Regions from separate parts of the Actinokineospora sp. NPDC004072 genome, predicted to be linked through region 2. Evidence: riboswitches for the same ligand, from Rfam matches in the RefSeq annotation. Region 2 holds a riboswitch; the other holds the start of a gene.
The links. Region 2 has a riboswitch for cobalamin ahead of cobN (cobaltochelatase subunit CobN). Riboswitches for the same ligand answer to the same signal wherever they lie in the genome.

Region 1 (3,461 bases), on a different contig from region 2:
TGGTTCCGGCGGTGGAGGTCGGGTCGTGCACTCCGACGGCCGAACTGGTCTCGGCGGTGAAGGTCAGGTCGTGCACAACCTGCCGCCCGGCCAGCTCGACGCTGATCCCGGTCACCTCGATCACCCGGCCACCCCCGCCCCGCGCTTGCCGTGTCGGCGTAGCAGCCACAGGAAGAACGGGCCGCCGCACAGTGCGGTGAAGACGCCGACCGGGATCTCCTGCGGGCTGGCCACCGTTCGCGCGACGACGTCGGCGAGCACCAGGAACGACGCGCCCGCCAGGGCTGCGGCGGGCAGGGCGCGGCGGTGGTCGCCGCCGACGACCAGGCGCACCGCGTGCGGGAGGATCAGGCCGACGAAGCCGATCGGTCCGCTGACGGCGACCAGCACCCCGGTCAGCAGGCTGGTGGCGACGAACATCGCCCGGCGGAAGCGCGGCACGTCCAAGCCCAGGCTGATCGCCGCGTCTTCGCCCGCGTAGAGCAGGTTCAGGTGGCGGGCGTGCGCCATCAGCACAGCCAGCCCGGCCAGCACCGCGGCCAGCGGCACCCAGATGCCCGCCCAGGTCGCCCCGCCGAGCCCGCCCAGCAGCCAGGTCAGGATCTGTCTGGCCTGCTGGCCGTTGCTGGCCAGCAGCAGCATCAGGCTGGTGGCCGCGGCGAGCACGTAGGCGACCGCGACGCCCGCCAGCACCAGGCCGACGGTGGTGACCCGGCCGCCCGCCCGCGCCACCAGGTGCACCAGGACCAGCGAGCCGAGCGCCCCGGCGAACGCGGCGACCGGGGTCGTGGCCACCCCGAGCACGGCGACCCCGGACAGGATGGCCGCCACCGCCCCCGCCGACGCGCCGGAGGAGACGCCCAGCAGGTAGGGGTCGGCCAGCGGGTTGTGCACCAGCGCCTGCAGCGCCATCCCGACGACGGCCAGCCCCGCGCCGACCACCGCGCCCAGCACGACCCGCGGGCCGCGCGAGGTGATCACCACCGTCTCCACGTAATCCGGCCCGGTCGGCTCCACCAGCGCGGGCACGATCTGGTGGAGCACCGCGGTGAGCACGTCCTGCGGCGCCACGCCGATCGAGCCGATGCCCACGCCCGCGACCATCGCCACCGGCAGCAGCAGCGCGAGGAACGCCAGGGCGACCGGGTAGGGGACGCGCCTCACCGCATCCGGTCCGGGTGGAGCTGGGCGGCCAGCCGCTCCACGGCGAACGGCGCGCGGACGCCCAGCACGGTGTCCTGCAACGTCAGGGTGGCGAAGCGCCGGTCGCGGATCGCGGGCACGTCGGCCAGCTCCGGCCTGCCGAGCAGGAAGTCGATCTTCTGCTGGACCGAGGGGGTGCCGTAGTAGTCGTAGACCACGATCACCTCCGGCGCCCGGCGCAGCACCTGCTCCCAGGAGACGTCGGCCCAGTCGCGCGCCACGTCGGCGAAGACGTTGCGGCCCCCGGCCAGCGCGATGACCTGGTTGCCGATCCCGGTCCCGCCCGCGGTGTAGGCGCTGGCCTCGCCGCTGTCGAAGACGAACACCTCGACCGGCTCGACGTCGGCCAGGCGGGCCGCAACGCCGTCGACGCTCGCCCGCATCTCCGCGATCAGCGCCTCGGCCCGCTCGGGCACCTGGAACACCTGGCCGATGGTGCGCACCTCGGCGTAGACGTCCTCCATCACCACCGGCTCGTCGGTGCACTCCTCGCTGCTGAGGAAGGTGGCGATCCCGGCCTGCGCGAACGCCTCGCGGGAGCGGCCGGTGTCGGGGGCGAAGGCGCTGTCGTAGCCCGCGTAGACCAGGTCGGGGGACTGGGCGAGGATCTGCTCGAAGGAGGCGTCCTTCGCCGAGATCTGCGGGATGGCGCGGTACTCCGCGGCGTAGCGGGGCAGCGGGTCGTTGTCCGGGTAGGCCATCCCGACGACCTTGTCCCGCAGGCCGAGGGCGAGCAGCAGCTCGGTCGGGTGCTGGTAGTAGCCGACGACGCGCTGCGGCACGCCGTCGAAGGCGAGCTGCTGCCCGCAGTTGTCGATCGCGGTGCTGCTGGTCCCCGCGGGCGGGGCCGGAGCCCCGCAGGCGGCCAGGGCCAGCGCGGTCAGCAGGGGAACAAGGCGCGCACGCGGCATCGCACACTCCGTCCGGGATACCCACGTCCCAGCAGGGGTCATCCGCCCAGGGCAGTTCCTGACTCCCGACCCGGGGACTTCAGGGCGACCACGCGGTCGCCCGACGAGCCCCCGAGGTGCGGTCACAGTGGCGGGACCGTGCCGGATTCGCACCGGCTTCCTGGAGCCTGGACGGAGCCTGCCCGACGGGCAGGCGGGGCCACCCTAGCCCACCGGCGGCCCCGCCGATCTCCGCGTGACGCGCGCCACCCCGCTCAGCGCCGCAGCTCCCGGTAGGCCGCGCCCGCGCCCGGGTGCAGCGGGATCGCGCCGGTGGCGATCAGCGAGCGCAGGTCGAGGTACTGGGTGCCCAGCGCCGAGGGCGGGATGAGCTGCGGCGCGCGCAGCACGAGCGTCCGCGCGACGGCGGCGGCGACGGCGTCGGGCAGCGCCGGGGTGGTCAGCAGCAGGTTCGACACCCCGATCGTCTCCACCGGCCTGCTGGGGCCGTAGCTGTTGGCGGGCACGGTGACCCGCTGGTAGGCGGGGCCGTGGGCGGCGCGCAGGGCGGGCAGGTGGTCGGTGAGGTCGATGAGCCGGATCGGGTGGCGGGCGGCCAGCTCGGTCAGCGCGGGCGTCGGGACGCCGCCGGACCACAGCAGCGCGTCGACCTCCCCCTCCGCCAGCAGCCGCGTCGCCGCGCCGAGCGTGTTGTGCTCGACCACGGCGTCGATGCCCGCGCCGCCCGTCGCCACCAGCAGCCGCTCGCCGAAGACGGCCGCGCCGGAACCGGTGGCGCCCAACGACACCCGCCTGCCCGCGAGGTCGGCGACCGCGGTGACCGGGCTGTCGGCGAGCACGACGAGCTGCATGTAGTTCTCGTACACCCGCCCGATCGCCCGCAGCGGCAGCACCTCGCCGAACGGGGCCCGCCCCGCCGCCGCGGTGTCGGCGGTGTCGGCCAGGGCCAGGCCGAGGTCGGCCTGCCCGTCCCGCAGCAGTTCGAGGTTCTCCGCCGATCCGCTGCTGGGCGCCACCATCGCCCCCAGCGCCGAATCGAGCTGGTCGGCGAGCAGTTCGGCGAACTCCACGTAGAACCCGCCCTGCTCGCCCGCTGCGATGCGCAGCGTCCGGGCCGGACCGGCGTAGCCGCCGCTGCCGCAGCCCGCGACCCCGGCGGCCAGCGCGCCGATGCCCAGCCGCAGGGCCGTCCGCCGGTTCATGCCCCCGCCTCCGGTAGTTCGATGTGGACGGTCAGGCCGTCCGCCGAGGTGATGGTGAAGCGCCCGCCGCGCGCGGTGACCAGGCGTTCGGCGATGGCCAGGCCCAGGCCCGAACCGGGCGTGGGCGAGCGGCCGCGCCAGAACC
Region 2 (3,461 bases):
TCCTGCTCGGCGACCCCGGGCAGCTCGCCGATGTCGTAGCCCGCCTCGCCCAGCGCCTTGAGCAGGCGCACGGCGCTGGCGGGGGAATCCAGGCCCACGGCGTTGCCGAGCCGGGAGTGCTTGGTCGGGTAGGCCGAGAGCACGATCGCGATCTTCTTCTCGGCGGCGGGCACGTGCTTGAGCCGGGCGTGCGCGACCGCGATCCCGGCGACCCGGCCCGCCCGCTCGGGGTCGGCGACGTACACCGAGAGCCCGTCGGCGTCCTGCTCCTTGAACGAGAACGGCACGGTGATGATCCGGCCGTCGAACTCGGGCACGGCGACCTGGGTGGCGGTGTCCAGCGGGGACAGCCCGTCGTCGCTGGCCGCCCAGGTGGCGCGGTCGCTGGTCAGGCACAGCGCCTGCAGGATCGGGATGTCGAGGGCGGCCAGGGCGCCGACGTCCCAGGCGTCGTCATCGCCGCCCGCGCCCGCGTCCGCAGGCCGGGTGCCGCCCGCGGCCAGGACGGTGACCACCAGGGCGTCGACCGTGCCGAGGAGGTCGAGCAGGTCGGCGGGCGCGGTGCGCAGGGAGGCGCAGAAGAGCGGGACGGGCTGGCCGCCGCGCTCCTCGACGGCCGCGCACAGGGCCTCGACGAACGCGGTGTTCCCGGCGATGTGGTGGGCGCGGTAGTACAGGACGCCGACGCGCGGCCCCTCGGCCGACGCCGGGCGCTCCAGCCGCCCCCACACCGGCAGCTCGACCGGCGGGCTGAAGCCGGTCCCGGTGAGCAGCAGCGTGTCGGAGAGGAAGTGGTGCAGCTCACGCAGGTTGTCCTTGCCGCCGTGGGCGAGGTACTTGTGCGCCTCGGCGACGACGCCGCCCGGCACGGTGGAGCACTGCATCAGCTCGGCGTCGGGGGCCTGCTCCCCGCCGAGCACGACGACCGGCCGCGGCCCGGCCAGCAGCGCGTCGAGCCCCTCCTCCCAGGCGCGGCGGCCGCCGAGCAGCCGCACCACGACCACGGCCACGCCGTCGAGCAGGGCGGGCAGGTCGGCGGCGGCGAGCCGGGCGGGGTTGCCCAGCCGGTAGTCCGCGCCCGAGGCGCGGGCGGAGAGCAGATCGGTGTCCGAGGTGGACAGCAGCAGGATCATGGCGCCCTTCCTGGGGTCCTCGCCCCGGGTAGTGAGGGACGCGACGGCGGAGTGTCCTGGCTCCCGGATCGTCGTTCCCCCCGGCCTTCCCTCGCGGTGGCCATGGTGGGGGTCGCTCCCCGGTGACAGTGGCGGGACCGCGCCGGATTCCCACCGGCTTCCTCCGTTGCCGTCGCCTCGTCGGGCTCACCCTATATTCGGGGCGTGTCCCTCAAGAACCGCCGCTCGGGCGTCGACGCCTGCCCGGGCGCGCTCGACGTGCACCAGGCCGCGGACGGGGGCCTGGCCCGGGTCAGGCTGCCCGGCGGCCGGGTGACGTCCGCGCAGCTCAGGGTGCTCGCGGCGGCCTCGGCCGAGCTGGGCTGCGGGGGGCTGGAGCTGACCTCGCGGGCCAACGTCCAGATCCGCGGGCTGGGGCCGGACGGGCCGGTGGAGCTGGGGGCGCGGCTGGCGGCCGCGGGGCTGCTGCCGTCGCTCTCCCACGAAAAAGTGCGCAACATCATGTCCTCGCCGCTGCCCCGGCGCGGCGCGGCAGCGGTGGACGCAGCAGGGGTCGACGCGGCCGAGGTGGGTCCGGCAGGGCTGGGCGCGGCCGAGGTGGGCCCGGCAGGGCTCGGCGCGGCAGGGGTCGGCACGGCAGGGCTCGGCGCGGCAGGGGTCGGCACGGCAGGGCTCGGCGCGGCAGGGGTCGGCACGGCAGGGTTCGGCGCGGCAGGGGTGGATGCGGCAGTGCTGGATGCGGCGCTGTGCGCGGATCCGGTGCTGGCTGCGCTCCCGGGGCGGTTCCTGTTCGCGCTCGACTCCGGGGTGGGGGACGTGGCGTGGCTGGGCGCGGACGTGGCCGCGCTGCCGGTCGGGGGCCGGTGGGCGATCCTGCTCGGCGGGCAGGACCACGGGGTCCGGGTGGCCGAGCCCGTCGCGGCGATGCTGGCGGCGGCCCGGGCGTTCCTGGAGATCCGCGACGGGCAGTGGCGGATCGCCGAGCTGGGTGATCAGGTGGCCGAGATCGTCGAGCGGCTGGGCGCCTCGCCCGCGCGGATCGCGCCCGGCCGCCCGCCGACGGCGGGCCCGCTGGGCGACCTCGGCGGCGCCGCGGGGGCGGCGGTGCCGCTCGGGCGGCTGGACGACCGGCAGCTCGCCGTGCTGGCCGCCGCGCCGCACGTGGTGATCACACCGTGGCGCGGGGTGGTCGTCCCGGGCGCGACGGCGGCCGAGCTGGCCGCGGTCGGCCTGGTGGTCGACCCCGCCGACCCGGCGATCGGGGTGACGGCGTGCACCGGCAGGCCGGGCTGCGCCAAGGCGCTGGCCGACGTGCGGGCCGACGCGCTGCGGGTCGCCCGCCCGGGGCGGCCGGTGCACTTCGCGGGCTGCGCGCGCCGGTGCGGGCGGCCTGCGGGAGACGTGGTCGACGTGGTGGCCGTGGACGGCGGCTACGAGGTCGACGGCAGGCCGGTGTCCGGCGACGTGGTGGCTGAGGTCAGGCAGGAGCAGAGGTGACCGACTACATCAGGGACGGCGCGGAGATCTACCGCCGCTCGTTCGCGACGATCCGCGCCGAGGCGGACCTGGCCGGGCTGCCGGAGGACGTGGCGCGCGTGGTGGTCCGCATGATCCACGCCTGCGGCATGGTCGACCTGGTGCGCGACGTGGCGTACTCCCCCGGCGTGGTGGCCGCGGCCAGGGCGGCCCTCGACGCGGGCGCGCCGATCCTGTGCGACGCGCAGATGGTCGCCTCCGGAGTGACCAGGGCGCGGTTGCAGGCCGACAACGAGGTGGTGTGCACGCTGTCGGACCCGGCCGTCCCGGGCCTGGCCGCCGAGCTGCGCACCACCCGGAGCGCGGCGGCGATGGAGCTGTGGCGGCCCCGGCTCGCGGGCTCGGTCGTGGCCGTCGGCAACGCGCCGACGGCGCTGTTCCGGTTGCTGGAGATGGTCGCGGCAGGCGCGGGCACGCCCGCCGCCGTGCTGGGGATCCCCGTCGGCTTCATCGGGGCCGCGGAGTCGAAGGAGGCGCTGATGGAGTCCGGCCTGCCCTACCTGGTGGTCCGCGGCAGGCGCGGCGGCAGCGCCATGACCGCGGCCGCCATCAACGCGATCGCGAGCGACGCCGAATGACCGGCACCCTCTACGGCGTCGGCCTGGGCCCCGGCGACCCGGAGCTGGTCACCGTCAAGGCCGCCCGGCTGATCTCCGCCGCCCAGGTGATCGCCTACCACAGCGCGCGCCACGGCCGCTCGATCGCCCGCGGCGTCGCCGAGCCGTACCTGCGGGAGGGGCAGATCGAGGAGCAGCTCGTCTACCCGCTGACCGTGGAGACCACCGACCACCC

Region 1: linked by a shared signal. The riboswitch ahead of ACWEPX_RS00385 (ABC transporter substrate-binding protein) and the one ahead of cobN (cobaltochelatase subunit CobN) in region 2 are both predicted to bind cobalamin.

The regions. Positions count from the first base shown of each region.
Region 1 covers NZ_JBSGHB010000001.1:82,023-85,483, forward strand. The annotation lists gene ACWEPX_RS00375 (hypothetical protein) at 1-124, opposite strand, end outside; gene ACWEPX_RS00380 (FecCD family ABC transporter permease) at 121-1,164, opposite strand; gene ACWEPX_RS00385 (ABC transporter substrate-binding protein) at 1,161-2,114, opposite strand; cobalamin riboswitch at 2,147-2,300, opposite strand; gene ACWEPX_RS00390 (TAXI family TRAP transporter solute-binding subunit) at 2,369-3,316, opposite strand; gene ACWEPX_RS00395 (sensor histidine kinase) at 3,313-3,461, opposite strand, start outside.
Region 2 covers NZ_JBSGHB010000017.1:115,951-119,411, reverse strand. The annotation lists gene cobN (cobaltochelatase subunit CobN) at 1-1,133, opposite strand, end outside; cobalamin riboswitch at 1,162-1,322, opposite strand; gene ACWEPX_RS24785 (precorrin-3B synthase) at 1,338-2,630, shown strand; gene ACWEPX_RS24780 (precorrin-8X methylmutase) at 2,627-3,247, shown strand; gene ACWEPX_RS24775 (precorrin-2 C(20)-methyltransferase) at 3,244-3,461, shown strand, end outside.